2 regions of the Arthrobacter sp. MYb224 genome follow, and region 2 is predicted to be linked to the other one. Evidence: predicted binding sites of a transcription regulator. Region 2 holds the regulator's gene; the other holds the start of a gene.
The links. The regulator HrcA, encoded in region 2, represses chaperone genes, less so after heat shock. The targets are predictions, from matches to a motif close to TTNGCACTCGNNNNNNNCGAGTGCNAA.
Positions count from the first base shown of each region.

Region 1 (8,185 bases), on a different contig from region 2:
AAGACGAACGAACTATCTGGCTATTGCTGTTGTGTGGGACGCAGAGCAATGGGTTTCGTTGGCCTTCAGGGGACCGCAGCCGGTGGCTTACGGCAACGTCCTTGCAGGGCCCAGTATGAGCTCGAGGAACTAAAAAAATTATGCATTCAATCTCTGCTCGTTAGCAAGAGAAAATAGGGGCAATAAAGTGAAATCTAGATAAACGAAAGGCACTATTATTTTAGGTCTGCCGTAGTCGGCTTTTCTCTTGAGCTCCTGCCCTAGGACGGTGGCGTGATGGGCGACGTAGCCGCTAGCTGTGGGGCAGCTGGCGCCGATTTTGCGGCCAAGGCAAAGACCGCTAAGATCGTTTAGGTGCTTGACCGGGAGGTTGACGCAAAGATGGATCTTTAGCTCAGTTGGTTAGAGCGTTCGCCTCACACGCGAAAGGTCGCTGGTTCGAGTCCAGTAAGATCCACCAAATAAAGAGAAAACCACCGCCGGCGGTGGTTTTCTCTTTATTTAACTGCTTTTAGTGGATCGCGCGTTGCCGGTGGTTATTTGGCGAGTAACTCGTGAACCAGCGGTTTGACTTCGTTGCCAAGCAGCTCGATGCTCTCGAGCATGGTCTCGTGTGGCAAAGAGCCTGCCGAATATTTGATGTCTACTCGACCTAGTCCGAGGCTTCTGGTGACCTTCGCCATCTTGGTGGCGACGGTCTGCGGACTACCGGCCATCATGGAACCTTCAGGCCCCATAGCGGCCTCCAAGCGCATTTTGCTAACCGGCGGCCAGCCGCGTTCGGCGCCCAAGCGATTCATGGTGCGCTGATAGTGCGGCCACAACAGTTCGAGAGCTTCCGCATCGGTCGGTGCAACCAATCCGTGGAAGTGCGCACCCACCTTTTGAGGTTGCTTGCCCAGCTCTTTCAACGCGCGGTGGTAAAGCTGAACTAGCTGCTCGAAGGCTGATGGCTGGCCGCCAATGATTGCGAGAAAGAGTGGAAGGCCGTGGCGAGCGGCGCGAAGTACCGACTGCGGGCTGCCGCCGACGCCCACCCAAGTGGTGAGCGCATCGTTTTCCAATAGCGGGTACAGCTGTTGGCTGTTCAAAGCGCCGCGGTGTTCTCCAGACCAGGTCACGGGCTCTCCGGATCGGACCTTAGCCAGGAGATCGAGTTTTTCTTCGAAGAGAGACTCATAGTCCTCGAGGTTGAGCCCAAACAACGGGAAGGACTCGATGAAGGATCCGCGTCCGGCGATAATTTCGGCACGTCCCTGCGCGATGGCATCGAGCGTTGCGAAGCGCTCGTACACCCGAACCGGGTCATCGCTGGAGAGCACCGTTACCGCGGTACCGAGGCGGATCTTGTCGGTGACTTGCGCCAGCGCCGCGAGAATTATTTCCGGCGACGATACAGCATAATCGTCTCGGTGATGTTCACCAACGCCGAAGAAATCAAGGCCAACTTCTTCGGCCTTCTGCCCTTCGACGATGACGTTGCGAATAACCTGAGCGTGCGATAACTGCTTGCCCTGCTGGTCTTCGGAGAGATCCCCGAAAGTTTCAACACCAATTTCAGGCCGGAGGCTTGTTTGACCGATGGAACTCACAATGATCCTCTTCTCTTAGATTTCCATGCAATTGCATCTAAGTGGGTAACCAGTCCACCGATAAATTTATTTCCGACAGCAAAAATGCCAGATGTGTTCAGGGATACTCGGCCTATTTTGATTCCATTCTCCCGCTTTACTTGCCGTGGTTGTATCGTGAGGATGACGAATAGAACAAGAGCCTAGGGGGAGTGATTCGTGGCGCAGCAAGACCATGGTGAGAAGCACGCGGATTCGAAAAATCCAGGAGAAGATCCTTCGCCATTGGCCGGGTCGCTACCTCGTATTTCGACGAGTGAAATCAACATGGGGCACCTTCCCGAGACGGCGTCTTTTGAGACGACCATGGCCTCCGAGCTACCGCTAAATACCGCGGTAAGTGCGAGCGTTGCGTCAGCGGACGTGGCGGATATCGAGTCGCGTACCGGCCAGGTCTACACCTCTGATGACGGCATTACACTGATGCCTACACGGGCCAACCCGGTGGCTCGCCGTTTGCTGGCAAAAATGTGGATCTCGGATACGCCGCCGACTGAGGCGCTGAAGGTCGTTGACCGATTGCGCGGCACCCCCTACGCGAACCCTAGGGTCAACGTCGATCAAGATGCTTCGGCGCGGCGAACCATGGAGTTTGCGCTGGACCTTGGCGAAACGCTGATTCGCTATGGGGCTGGTGCTTTGGAAGTGGAAACCAGCATCATCGCGGTGACCGCAGCCCTAGGGCTTAGCCACCTAGACGTGGATATCACCAATCAATCGTTGCACCTGAACTACAGCCCGCCAGAAGCTGAGAGCTACTCTATCCTGCGCGTGGTGCGTTCGTACACTACGAACTACGCGGGCATGGTGATGGTGCACGAGCTGGTTTCGGACATCATCGCTGGCGGTGTTTCGCGGACCGAATCTGCCAAGCGGCTTAAAAGGATCACACGGAAGCCGAAGCCTTTCCCGCGTTGGTTCGTTGCGGTTGGCCAATCGGTTTTCGCCGCCGCCTTCGTCCTGTTCATCGGCGGTTCATGGCTCGGTGCACTCGTCGCGATGGCTTCGTCCTGGCTGATCTCGCAGATAGGCCGGTATGGATCCCGATGGCGGGTCCCAGAGTTCTTCACCGTGGCGACCTCGACTTTTACCGTCACCGGAATAGCCTTGCTTAGCCATCAGGTCCACGCACCATTGGATCCGGCGTTGGTAGTCTCTGGTGGCATCTTGCTTCTGCTGCCTTCTGGCAGATTTGTTTCGGCGCTGCAAGACGCAATCAATGGCTTCCCGGTCACCGCGGTCGGACGTCTATTTTCCGCTGGGTTGACCTATACGGCAATACTTTCCGGGATCTCCGCGGCGTTGGTGGTTTCATCCGTATTGGGCGGGGACAAGGTGGATGTCCATAAAATCGTCGCCACCGATTATCCGACATGGATGCTGATCGCCTTGGTAGCAGTCGCCATTCTGGCCGGTTCGGTCACCGAGCAGACCGCACAGCGCTTGTTGCTGCCTACCGCGTTGATCGCGGTCGGCGGCTATCTGGTGCTGCTCTTGGCGGAGCAGGTCGGGCTTGGCGCTCGGGCAACGCCAGCGGTGGTGTCCACGGCCATTGGCTTCGCTGCGCGCTTCCTGGCGGACAAGCTGAATTCACCTCAGCTGGTGATCGCAGCCCCCGCGGTCATGTTCATGCTGCCTGGCCTGATGATCTTCCGGGCCATGTACGGCATCGTTTTCGAGGTGGATGAAATGTTCGCCGGCCTGGTGGAAATGTTCAACGCGTTTGCAATCATGCTGTCCATCGCCGGTGGTGTGGTCTTCGGCGACACACTGTGCCGTCCGCTGGCCTCCAACGCACGGCGCGAACGCCGACGCATCCGCCGCCGCTAGCCGGCCGGCAGTTTCCATTCAATAGGCGCCTGGCCGATTTCGGCCAGGCGCCTATTGATTTGCGAAAAATGCTTTGACCCAAAGAATCCACGTGAAGCGGACAACGGGGAAGGATGAGCGCTGCGAAGCTGGGGCATATTGTTCATCAGGGTACCAAGCTTCTGTGCGTGGGCACCCCACAGAACAGCCACCACCGGCACCTTGCGGGCATTGAGCGTAGCGATAATCGCTTCAACTACCGGTGCCCAGCCAAGCTTCTGGTGACTGCCGGCGTTAGACGCAGTCACAGAGAGAACCTGATTGAGCAGCATGACCCCTTGCTCATGCCAGGCGCCGAGGTCTGGATGCCCAGCTTCGGGCACGCCAAGATCTACGAACAGCTCCTTGTAAATGTTGCGCAAGCTACGCGGCAGGGGGCGCACGTTCTTCGCTGCGGCGAAGGCCAAGCCATTCGCCTGTCCGGGCGTCGGATAGGGGTCTTGACCCATGATCAGGACTTTGATCTCGGCTACGGGTAGCGATAGTGCGCGCAACATCACCTCTGGGGCCGGGAGTATCTGCTCGCCAGCCTGTGAGCGTGCCGCCAACTTACGTGCGATTTCCTGCAACACGCCATCGAGCGGTTCCAAAGTGGAAACCCAATCCGCGGCGATAAACCCGCGACTTGCCAGCGATTTTGCACCAAAGAAGAAGGGGAAGTCTTCGGTGGAATATGCCGGCGGCGCGGTAGGCTCGGGAGCGTCGAAAAGGGCGGGCTGCTCGTTGTTCATGGCAATCATTCTGCCGGTTTTCCGGCGCGGTTGTGCCGCGTTACACGGCACGGCGTTGGTTGATTGGTTAGAATATCGGTGGTGTGTCCACCACGCGTGGATAAATATGCATGAATAAACCCGACTTTTCGAAGTTCTAGGATGAGGTGAACGTATGGCTGGCAATGAGGTTTTAGTGGATTTCGTGATGAACCCCGATTCCGAGCTGGATGAGCGTTCGCAACAGATCTTGAACATGGAGAAGCTGTGGTGGAAGTATGCCGGAGCCAAGGAACAAGCTATTACCAAGCAGTTCTCTATCTCGCCGACAAACTACTATCAGCTACTCAACCAGCTGATCGACACGGATGCGGCGATGGCCTATGACCCAATGCTGGTAAAGCGGTTGCGTAGACTTCGATCTACTAAGCGTCGTGTGAGCGGTACCGTCGGCGGGGAACGCTAAGTTCATAGCCGGCCTCGGCCAGCCAGACCTCGAGCAAGGACAAGAATGACCAACTACCCACGTGACGAATTCGATCGCGTTCCGGAGTTTAGTACCCGCGTTGGGTCGCATCATGCCCACGGCTGGGCGCAGTCTGCCGCCACCAAGGGCAAGGACAGCAAGCTTCGTTGGGTAGTTCTGTCCGCGATTGCGGTGTTGTTGATTGGTGGTGCCGGATTCTTCTTTGGTCCAGGCGTTGCCGATCGTCTAGCAGGGTCCGAACCGAGGCAAACCTCGGCACCGGCGGAGAGCGAAGGCTCTTCTGACCAAAGCGAAGCCGCATCCGAAAGCGCAACTCCGTCTAGCACCATCGATGACGCTGACGTGTTGTACGGACAACTCATCGGCGTGTACAACGGCGCAAGTATTGCAGGAGCTGCAGGGGCAGGCGAAGAATTGCTTGCCGAGGCTGATTTCACGAATATCGTGACGGATAATTGGACCCGAGACGCCGAGACCTCGACGGTGTATTACATGTCCGAGGCCTACCGGACCACCGCGGAAAAAGCCGCCGAAGTCTTGAACATCGATGAGGTTCTGCAGACCCGGAACATCCCCAACCGAGTTTCGGTCGTCCTTGGCGCTGACGATACGTTGAACTCGAAGTAATAATTAGCTTCGCTCACAGCCGATCAGCTTGCACTCGCCATGCGAGAGTGCCAATATTTGTATTAGCACTCATGCGTTACGACTGCTAATGCCGATCGGTTGTTCGTTTTAGAATCGAACCCTTTCGTCTCGGCGGTTGCTCAACGCACGGAGCGTGAAGAATACCTCAGATAGCGAGAGCTAATCCGAATTGTCGGCCCGATGCCGGCAACGGTGTGCTCGTCCGTCGCGGGCGCTGTCTGTCGGTTGCATTTTCGCAAAATCGTCCCCGAAAGGACCGAAAGCCACTATGGCCAAGATGATTGCATTTGACGAGGAAGCACGCCGCGGACTTGAGCGCGGCCTGAACATTCTGGCGGACGCCGTTAAGGTGACCTTGGGCCCACGCGGCCGCAACGTTGTTTTGGAGAAGAAGTGGGGCGCACCCACTATCACCAACGACGGTGTGTCCATCGCCAAGGAAATCGAGCTCGAGGATCCATACGAGAAGATCGGTGCCGAGCTCGTCAAGGAAGTTGCCAAGAAGACTGACGACGTCGCCGGTGACGGTACCACCACCGCTACCGTGCTCGCTCAGGCTCTGGTCAAGGAAGGCCTGCGCAACGTTGCTGCCGGCGCCGACCCAATCGCGCTACGCCGCGGCATCGACAAGGCTGTAGAAGCCGTCACCGCCGAGCTGTTCACCGCTGCTAAGAAGATCGAATCCAAGGAGCAGATCGCTGCTACCGCTTCGATCTCCGCTGGCGATCCAGAAATCGGCGCACTGATCGCCGAAGCACTGGACAAGGTTGGCGAGCAGGGCGTTATCACCGTAGAAGAGTCCAACACCTTCGGCCTTGAGCTGGAGCTGGCCGAGGGCATGCGCTTCGACAAGGGCTACATTTCCGCATATTTCGTCACCGACGCTGAGCGTCAGGAGACCGTGCTGGAAGACCCTTACATCCTGATCGTCAACTCGAAGATCTCCTCGGTCAAGGATATGGTTTCCTTGCTGGAGAAGGTCATGCAGTCGAACAAGTCGCTGCTGATCATCGCCGAAGACGTAGAGGGCGAAGCACTGGCCACCCTGATCCTGAACAAGATCCGTGGCCTGTTCAAGTCTGTAGCCGTCAAGGCTCCAGGCTTCGGCGATCGTCGCAAGGCAATGCTGACCGACATCGCACTGCTGACCGGTGGCCAGGTTGTTTCCGAGGAAATCGGCCTGTCGTTGGACACCGTTGGCCTCGAAGTTCTGGGTACCGCCCGCAAGGTCGTTATCACCAAGGACGAGACCACCATCGTTGAAGGCGGCGGCGACGCCGACGCTATCGAGGGCCGCAAGGCGCAGATCGCAGCCGAAATCAAGAACACCGATTCGGACTACGACCGCGAGAAGCTGCAGGAGCGCCACGCAAAGCTTTCCGGTGGTGTCGCTGTGCTGAAGGCCGGCGCCGCAACCGAGGTGGAGCTCAAGGAGCGCAAGCACCGCATCGAAGATGCTGTGCGTAACGCTAAGGCAGCTGTTGAAGAGGGCATCGTCGCCGGTGGTGGCGTGGCTCTGATTCAGGCAGGCGCCGCAGCATTCGCCAAGCTTGAGTTGGAAGGCGACGAAGCCACCGGCGCGAACATTGTTCGTGTTGGCATCGAAGCACCACTGAAGCAGATCGCACTGAACGCCGGCATGGAGCCAGGCGTAGTCGCCGACAAGGTCAAGGGCCTGCCAGCTGGCCACGGCCTGAACGCTGCCACCGGTCAGTACGTTGACCTGCTGGAAGCCGGCGTCAATGACCCAGTGAAGGTGACTCGTTCGGCCCTGCAGAACGCTGCATCTATCGCAGGTCTGTTCCTCACCACCGAGGCAGTCGTTGCAGATAAGCCAGCTCCTGCTGGCGCTGCCATGCCAGGTGGCGACGACATGGGTGGCATGGGCGGAATGGGCGGCTTCTAAGCTTCCGTACTTCCCAGGCACCTGTCTCGCAGGACAACCTGAACCCGAGGGCTTGCTTCACCACGAAGCAGGCCCTCGGGTCGTTAACCGGCAAGCAGAGTGCGTTTGAGCGTTCTCAGGCTTGCACGTGGAGTCGGTCAAGCTCGGCCTCAAGGTTCGCCCGTGCTTGTTTTTCCCAGCGTTCCTGAGCAGACGCGGTGCAATACAGCCGGTCTTTTCGCAGGAGCTCACGAAGAATGCTTGCTCGGCCTCGGGCAAAGTCTGCTGCCGGCACATGATCGTATTCGTCCCGGATAGCTTGGGCATAGCGTTGATAGGCCTTGGCTGGTCGTGCCAAAACCTCTAGGTCTGCGTCGCTGAGCAACGCTCCGAGCAGATCGCCTTCGGCAGGTCGATGCTCGATGGTCAGCAGAATCAATTGTTGAACCTTGGCAAGAGCCCTATCGGTAATCAGCCCATGCAAGCTGCGCGCTGCTAAGTTTGCAGAATCTTTTTCGTCCTCGGCGGTGCCATCGTAGACGGCATCATGAAACCAAGCAGCCAACTCCAATATTTGCCGATCCTGCGCCTCAACCTGTGTGCCGCAGAGCCAGTCCAATGACTCAAGGACCGCGAGCAGGTGTACTCGATCGTGATAGCGGCGGTGCTTCTGGCTCCAGCGAAGCAATAAATCCTCAGCCATGGCCCGTTGCCCGGGCAAGGTCCGCTCCCACCGTTTCAGCAATGCGGGATTGAGCCGTTCGGGGCGGAACCGGGCAGGGATCCGAAGTCCGGAATGGACTAAGGCGCGGACCAAGTCGCTACCAGAGACTTCCTGGGCTCCGGCCGCCACGAACTCTTCGTAGCGTTCCTGCGGCACATCATAGTGGTCCCTGTCGAAGGCTCTCTGCCGGATGCCCATGCGGCTGGCGAACTGGTGCAGCTCCAGCAGCGA
Region 1 is NZ_PCPU01000007.1:149,644-157,828, reverse strand. It holds tRNA gene CQ017_RS14210 (tRNA-Val) at 384-460, shown strand; gene CQ017_RS14205 (Atu2307/SP_0267 family LLM class monooxygenase) at 537-1,592, opposite strand; gene CQ017_RS14200 (threonine/serine exporter ThrE family protein) at 1,791-3,461, shown strand; gene CQ017_RS14195 (uracil-DNA glycosylase) at 3,458-4,231, opposite strand; gene CQ017_RS14190 (DUF3263 domain-containing protein) at 4,386-4,676, shown strand; gene CQ017_RS14185 (LytR C-terminal domain-containing protein) at 4,722-5,324, shown strand; gene groL (chaperonin GroEL) at 5,614-7,251, shown strand; gene CQ017_RS14175 (DUF4031 domain-containing protein) at 7,367-8,185, opposite strand, start outside.
Region 1: a site for HrcA is predicted at 5,387-5,413, ahead of groL (chaperonin GroEL). Genes of this name have one in related genera too.

Region 2 (8,185 bases):
CCATCCACTCCACATGCAATTCGCTCATGGCCTCTTCGTCGATGAAGACGACGGAAACTTCCGTTTCCGGGTGAATGAACATCGCCTGGGTGATCGAGTCAGCGAGTTTCTGCACGTCCTGCAGATCCACTTCGTAGTCTGTTTCGTTATTTACTTCGACGCTCATGACTTGTGCCGTCCCCGGGATTGTGCTTTGCGCTGTTGGGTGTCCCAGCGATCGTACGCCGTGACGATATCTGCAATGAGGCGGTGGCGCACCACGTCGCCGGCATCCAGCCGGCACAGGGCGATGTCGTCGATACCCGCCAACACGTCGATCACCATGCGAAGCCCGGAGACCGAGTTACCGGGCAGATCCACCTGAGTGACATCGCCGGTGATGACCATCTTGGAGCCGAAGCCCAAACGAGTGAGGAACATTTTCATTTGTTCGCTGGTGGTGTTCTGCGCTTCGTCGAGAATCACGAAGGCATCGTTCAAGGTGCGCCCGCGCATGTACGCCAAGGGAGCGACCTCGATGGTGCCTGCCTCCAGCAACCGTGGAATGGTCTCCGGGTCGATCATGTCGTGCAGCGCATCATAGAGCGGACGCAGATAGGGATCGATTTTCTCCGTGAGGCTTCCGGGCAAAAAGCCCAGTTTCTCCCCGGCTTCTACGGCGGGACGAGTCAAGATGATGCGGCTGACTTCTTTCGCCTGCAAGGCTGCCACGGCCATAGCCATGGCCAGGAAAGTTTTGCCGGTACCGGCAGGACCCACGCCGAAGGTCACCGTGTTGTCTTCGATGGCGTCGACATAGCTTTTCTGATTCAGCGTTTTCGGCCGGATCGCGCGTCCCCGTCCGGAGAGAATCTTCAGCCCGAGGACGTCGGTGGGCGCATCGGCACCACCGGCGGAGAGCATCTTGATGATCTGCTCAATGGTGTCTGCGCTCATCCGGGAGCCGCGGCTGGCAAGTGCACGGGCCTCTTCGGTCACACGCTGAGCCTTGCGCACCTGCACGGGCTCGCCAACCAGGGTCAAGGAAGCGCCATTGGGGCGAAACTGCACCAGCGGGTAGGCGCCGGTCAGAATGCGCAACAATTCATCGCTTGGACCGAGCGTGGCAACCATGAGTTCGGGAGTGTCGAAGGTGATCGTCAATGACGCGGGGCCGGATTCGACCGGCATCTTGTTCTGTTCAACCTGCATGCAGTGCTTAGTGCCCCTTTGCTGAGCTTGGCAATGATTATTGTTCTTGTCCCCTACAGTCTATCTAGTTCAGCACGCTTAGGGGATAATTTCGCAGGTAGCTAGAGCACAAAAATCTGAAGTGATTCTAAAGCATCTGTGGTGGTAAAGGTATAGATTTGGTTACGAATCCTTCGTTAGACTCCTTTTTGGCGATCCCGGGCGCCATCATGTGCCAAACTATTTGAGCGCCAGAGCTGGTTTACAGCAAGGTGTCAAGTGAATAATCAACGGATTGGTAAGTAGTGCAAGGAAGAATTACGAGGTTGATCTCCAAGCGGGTAACCGTCACCGGAGTCTGTTTAACTCTCGTCGTAGCAGCTGGCTGCGGTCTTGCCTCGCGCGAAGAATCCCACGAAATGCCGATCAGTACTGCCGCGGGTACCGTGGGACTGCCTCCTGCCAACGATTCGGTGGAGCACCATTCCCCGATCGACAGGCTCCCGATCTACTGGCTTGAAAATATGGACCTCGGGGTTTTCCTCTACCGCGAGTACGCCACAAAAAACGCCACTGGCGAGCCGATCGGCGATTCAATCTCCTACCTGCTCAACGAAAAGCCGGCCAATGCCGAGTGGTACACGCATCTGAAGCCTTCGGGTGAAGTTGGCGTGTCCATGAACCAGGACAATGTGATCACCCTGGACCTACCGGAGAAGGTCTTCGGTGCAAAGCTTGATCGTGGCCTTTCCGAACGCACAATTCAGCAGCTGGTGTTCACCGCCACCGCCGCCGCGTCCAATGCAGGCCTCCTCGTTGGCTCGCTGCCACCGAAAGTGAGAATTCTGGTTGACGGCCGGGCCAACGCCACGGTCTTCGGCGACTTGCGACTGGCGGACTCCTACGACCGCGATGCCACATTCATGGCCCCGATTTGGATTATCGATCCGCAATACGGGTCGACCCGCAAGGCCGGTCAGATCCAGTTCAATGCTCGCGCCTCGAAGTTCAGCGACGGTATCTATTACAGCTTGGAGAGCAAGGACAAGTCGGGAAAGCTCACCGTGCTCACCGCCGAGGAGCCAATCCCGGAAGATACGGTCAATCCCGATGGCTCCTTTGATTTCACCAAGCAGCTGAGCGTAGGCGCCTACAAACTCACCTTCTGGGGCAGGGAATCCGGATCAGAAGAAAAGATCGCCTCGGTATCCAGCGAGTTCACCATTAAATAGGCTGCGAATATTCGCTACCAATTAAAAAGTTCCGCAGGCCGTCGGCCTGCGGAACTTCTTAATTTCTGAACCTTTCGGCGGCTACAGTTCTCCGAGCAGATGCCGAACCAGAACGAGGGCTGCCGGCCCGGCCGTCGAAGCGCGTAGCACGTGCTCGCCTAAGAGCGCGGCCTTGGCTCCAGCGCCGACAAACTGATCGAGCTCCGCGTCGCTGATCCCGCCTTCGGGGCCCACTACCAACGTCACCCCCGCATGTGCCGGGGCCGAATCGAGCCACGACCGGGTTTCCTCGGCCACCGAGCATTTAGCTGATTCATGCAGGATCAGAACCAGCTCGCCCTGGGCAGCAAGCTGCGCGATCTGTCCGGCCAGAGCCTTGGACCCGAGCGGTTCCAAGACCCTTGGTTCGAAGGCGCGGCGTGACTGCTTCTGTGCCGAACGCACCTGCGAACGCCATTTAGCTAAGGCCTTTTCGGTCTTCGGCCCATTCCAACGCACAATCGATCGATCGGCCTGCCAGGGGCGGACCGTGAAAATTCCCAGTTCCACCGCCGATTCCACGGCCTGTAGATCCCGGTCGCCCTTGGCCAGCGCCTGCACTAGGCCGACCGGGTGGACCGGCGGCGCTTCTTCGATGCGTTCCACCACGGTCACGCTGAGCAGGTCCTTGGCCGCGGCACTGACCTTGACTCGCAACCGGAGCCCGGTGCCGTCGAGCAAGTCCAGCTCTTCGCCGGGAGCCACACGCTTGACCGCAACCGCATGGTGGGCCTCGGGCCCGGTGAGCTCCAAACTGTCCCCCACCATGGCCTCAGCTGCTTGCTGAGCGTCGATCACGAAGCTGTGATTGCTCATGCTCAGCGTTGGTTCAACTTGTCACGCAGTCGCGAGAACATTCCACCGGACTGTTCGACGCGGCCGGCGGTCATCTCTTCGCCACGCAATGCCGCCAGCTGCTCGAGCAGCTCACGCTGTGCGGCGTCCAGCTTCGTCGGAGTCTCCACCTGCAGGTGCACCACGATGTCGCCACGCTTGCCACCGCGCAGGCGCGGCACACCCAGCCCTGGCAGAGTGATGGTGTCCCCGTCCTGGGCGCCCGATTCCACGGTGATCTGCTGTTCACCATCGAAGGTTTCCAGCTTCAGCTCGCAACCGAGGGCGGCGCCGGTCATTGGGATGGCCATCTTCGCGTGCAAGTCGGTCTGCGCGCGTTCGAAGACCTTGTGGCGGCGTACGTCGATTTCGACGAAGAGGTTTCCGTTCGGGCCGCCGCCGGGACCGGCTTCGCCCTGTCCGCGCAGCTGGATACGAGTGCCGGCGTCGACACCGGCCGGAATGTTCAGCGACTTCGAGACGTGCTCGCGCACGCGTCCCTCGCCATTGCATTCATTGCATGGATCCGGAATGGTCGTGCCAAAGCCACGGCAGGCCGGGCAAGTTTCCACGGTCATCATCTGGCCGAGGAAGGAACGCACCGGACGCTGGATCTGGCCCGCACCGCGGCAGGTTTCGCAGGTAACCGGGCTGGTGCCGGGCCGGCAGCAAGAGCCTTCACAGACCTTGCAGGTGACGGCCGTTTCCATCTCGAGCGGGTATACGGTGCCCTTGACCGCGTCGACCAAATCGATGGTGATGGTGATCAGCGCGTCGCGGCCGGCCTGCGTGCGCGAGGCCGGCCCTTGGGCTTGCCCGCCGCCGAAGAACTGTTCGAAGATGTCGCCGAAGCCACCGAAGTTCTGGCCTCCGCCGCCGAATCCCTGCTGGCCGTTGCCGTTCAGGTCGCCGGTGGCGTCGAAGTTGGCGCGCTTCTTTTCGTCGGAAAGGACTTCATAGGCTCGTGTGACGAGCTTGAACTGCTCGGCTGCCCCCTCGCCTGGGTTGACATCGGGGTGCAGCTTGCGCGCCAGCTTGCGGTAGGCGCTCTTGATTTCCTGCGGGGTCGCGTCCTGGGCAACACCCAGCGTCTCGTAATGCGAGCTCACGATATTCGCCGTGTCCTTTCGTAAAAATATAAAACGTTGTTGCTGACGAAACTAGTTCGTCAAAATCTTTGACAGGTAACGGGCAACCGCCCGGACCGAAGACATGGAGGTTGGATAATTCATCCGCGTCGGACCGAGCACTCCAAGCTTGTTCCTGGTGTCCGAGCCATAGGTTGTCGCGATGACCGTTGCGTCGGAAAGCTGCCCGTAATGGTGCTCGGTGCCAATGGCTACCGCCACGCCCCGAGAGTCCGCTTCCAACTCGGAGAACAGCTTCAGCAGCACCACCTGCTCTTCAAGCGCTTCGAGCACCGGGGTGAGCGTCAGCGGGAAATCTCCCACCGAACGGGCAAGGTTCGCGGTCCCCGCCATCACGATGCGCTGGGTGTTGGCCGCACGTGCCATCTCCTGCAAGGAACCGAGCACCGTCATGAACAGCGTATCTTCCAGAAGCTGGAGCGGAATTGATTCGGTGGCCAGCGAACCTACGAGATCTGCCAACTGCCGACCGCCAAAGGCCTTGAGCACGCCTTGCTTCATACCCTGCAGTTCGTCGTCGCTATACGCCCTGGAAGTGCCGATCATCCGCTGGTCGACGGTGCCATTGGAGGCAATCATGACCATCAATACCTGGGATGAGCCAAGTCCGACTAGGTCCAGATTGCGCAGCGATGCGGTGTCATAGTGCGGCACCTGGATCAACGCCACCTGATTCGTCAAACGTGCCAGCAAGCGCACGGTGCTATGCAAGACCTCATCTAAATCCTGGGAATTATCCAAGATTTTGTTGATGGCCTCGCGCTCCGCCCGAGACAACGGCTTAAGCTCGCCGATTTGGTCAACGAATCGGCGATAGCCCTTTTCCGTGGGTATTCTCCCCGAGGAGGTGTGCGGGGCAGCGATGAGCCCCTCCTCTTCCAGCAAGGCCATATCATTGCGAATCGTGGCAGCAGAAACTCCCAGGTTATGCCGATCAAGCAAAGCCTTTGAACCTACCGGTTCATGCGACTGGACGTAGTCCTCCACAATGGCGCGTAAAACGTCCAGACGTCGAAACTCGCTCACGTCAACACCTCCTATGAACTCCGGCAAGGATTTGGCACTCTAACCTATCAAGTGCCAAGTCTAATACCTACATCGGTTGCTAGCATTGGATTTCGAGCGTATTCGATCACAGCGAAAGGCAGTACGTGACCAATTACTCCTGGGGAGCCCACGACCTCAGTGCACCTGCACCGAAAAAACTGCGTCAAGTTCCGATATCAATGGGCCTACTACTCGAAGACGTGGACAGCGGTTGGGTCGGCGAAGTGGTGCGTACCGAGAAGTCCGGAGGAATGCGGGTGATCGTTTTAGAAGACCGGCGGGGCAAGACCCGCTCTTTCCAAGCGGGCTTCGGCTTCCTGCTCGAAGGCGAGCCGGTGGAGATCGTTGAGCCACAAGCCAAGGCATTGGCGCCAAAGACCATGGTTTCAGCTTCCGGTTCCCGGGCGGTCACCGGTTTGAAGGCCCGCGAGGCACGCGCCAGCCGGATCTGGGTCGAAGGCAAGCACGATGCCGAACTAGTGGAGAAAGTCTGGGGCCATGACCTGCGCGTGGAAGGCATCGTCGTTGAGCCTCTGCATGGCGTCGACGATCTTGCCGGCGCCATTCGCGCTTTCAATCCCTCGCCCGAACGGCGTCTGGGGATCTTGGTTGACCACCTGATTGCGGGCACCAAGGAAGAACGTATCGTGAAGGAAGCGATGGCGGTTCCCGGTGCGGCGAATCATGTCCTGATTCTTGGTCATCCGTATGTCGACGTGTGGCAGGCGGTGAAACCGGCAGCACTTAATATTGAGAAGTGGCCGGTGATCCCCCGTGGAACGGATTGGAAAACCGGAATATTACGCGCGTTCGGCTGGCCGCATTCAACTGCCGAGGACATCGGGCTGGGTTGGCAGCGCATCCTTTCCCGAGTTGACCACTACGCACAGCTTGAACCGCAGCTGCTGGGTAAGGTCGAGGAGCTCATCGATTTTCTAACCAGCGAAGATTACGGTTTCCTAACGATTGACTAATAGTTGGATTTTTAGGGCGGGTTGTACTCTGCGTCGCTAGATCCTCGATAGAATCAGATCGACCACCCACTGCTAAACAAGGAAGCGCCACGTGACTGCACGCAAGACCGTACCGCCGGAAAATTCACGTTTCGAAGGTTCCAAGGTCTCGGCTTTGCCCTTGACTCCTTCCGAGGATCGCCAATGGGCCATGATGTCGCATTTCGGCGCGGTACTGGGATGCATTCCCGCGGCCATCATCTTCGCCGTGTACCGCGACCGTGGACCTTTTACCTCGCAGGAGTCGAAAGAAGCCTTCAACTTCACGTTTCCGCTGACCATTTTGGCCATCGTGCTGAACGTGCTCACCCTGGTTCCCGGGTTTGGCTGGGCGTTCGCGGTAGCCACCGTGGCGCTTTGGGTCTATATGACGCTGATGGGCGCCCGTGCAGCCATCCAGGCTAACAAGGGACGCCCATACCGCTACGCATTCAACCTGCGGCTAATGAAGTAACAATCCTTGCTGAAACTTTAGAAGTCCAACAGTTCCCGCACTACAAGGTCGGCCAGGAGCCGACCTCGTTGCGTTAACACGATCGTTCCGGCAAAGGCCGACTGCGGTTCGATCAGCTCGTCGGCAATGAGTCCGGCAACTGCCCGACGGCCATGCTCATCCAATTCGGCGATCGGCATGCCGCTGCCCAACCGGGTCAGCAGCATCGTGCGCTCCAGTTTGACTGCCTCGGCATCGGGGAACTCGCGGCCGTGGCCCGGGGAAATCCCGCCGTCGATCCGCTGCTGGTAGGCCGAAGGATGCTTCACATTCCACCAGCGCAGGCCACCAACATGCGAATGGGCACCCGGTCCGGCGCCCCACCAGTCTCCGCCTTGCCAGTAGGCAACGTTATGCCGGCAAGCATGCCCTTCGCCCTTGGCCCAGTTGCTAACTTCATACCAGCGGAAGCCCGCGGCCGCGAACATTTCATCGGCCAGCTGATACTTTTCGGCATGATCGTCATCGTCGATGTTCGGTACCTGTCCGCGGCGAATCTGCGCCGCAAGCTTGGTGCCCTCTTCAATAATCAGCGCGTAGGCCGAAATGTGATCCGGTTCATAGCTCAAAGCCGCTTCCACGCTGGTGCGCCAATCCTCCAAGGACTCCCCCGGAGTCCCATAGATCAGATCGACGCTCACCTGGAGACCCACTTCGCGAGCCCAGCGGACCACCTGCGGCACGCCCTTGGGATCGTGGGTTCGCTCCAGCACCGCCAGCACATGTGGCACCGCCGACTGCATGCCAAAGGACACGCGGGTGAACCCGCCGTCCTTGAGCTCTTGCAGGCTTTCACGGGTCACCGAATCCGGGTTCGCCTCGGTAGTGACCTCGGCGCCGGGCTTCAGCCCGAATTCGCTGTTGATGCGTGCCAAAACCGACACCAGGTCGCTGGCTGGCAGTAGGGTCGGGGTGCCGCCACCGAAGAACACGGTCTCGATTTCACGATGCGGCAAGCCAGATTTGTCCATCACTTGCCGAGCGAAGCTGATTTCCTGGCTGACGGTGGCCGCATAGCTGGCTTGGCTCGCCCCGGAACCAAGTTCCTTTGCGGTGTAGGTGTTGAAGTCGCAGTATCCGCAGCGCACCGTGCAGAACGGAATATGTACATAAAAGGACATGGTCCGCTCCTGCGCATTGTGTGAACACAATGCGGGGAGCAGACCATCGGCCGGAGCCGGATCGCCATCAGGCAAAACTGAGGGCATT
Region 2 is NZ_PCPU01000001.1:219,899-228,083, forward strand. It holds gene ybeY (rRNA maturation RNase YbeY) at 1-166, opposite strand, end outside; gene CQ017_RS01075 (PhoH family protein) at 163-1,191, opposite strand; gene CQ017_RS01080 (GerMN domain-containing protein) at 1,590-2,402, shown strand; gene CQ017_RS01085 (16S rRNA (uracil(1498)-N(3))-methyltransferase) at 2,484-3,257, opposite strand; gene dnaJ (molecular chaperone DnaJ) at 3,260-4,384, opposite strand; gene hrcA (heat-inducible transcriptional repressor HrcA) at 4,436-5,449, opposite strand; gene CQ017_RS01100 (DUF3097 domain-containing protein) at 5,575-6,444, shown strand; gene CQ017_RS01105 (DUF4870 domain-containing protein) at 6,536-6,937, shown strand; gene hemW (radical SAM family heme chaperone HemW) at 6,955-8,184, opposite strand; gene lepA (translation elongation factor 4) at 8,185-8,185, opposite strand, start outside.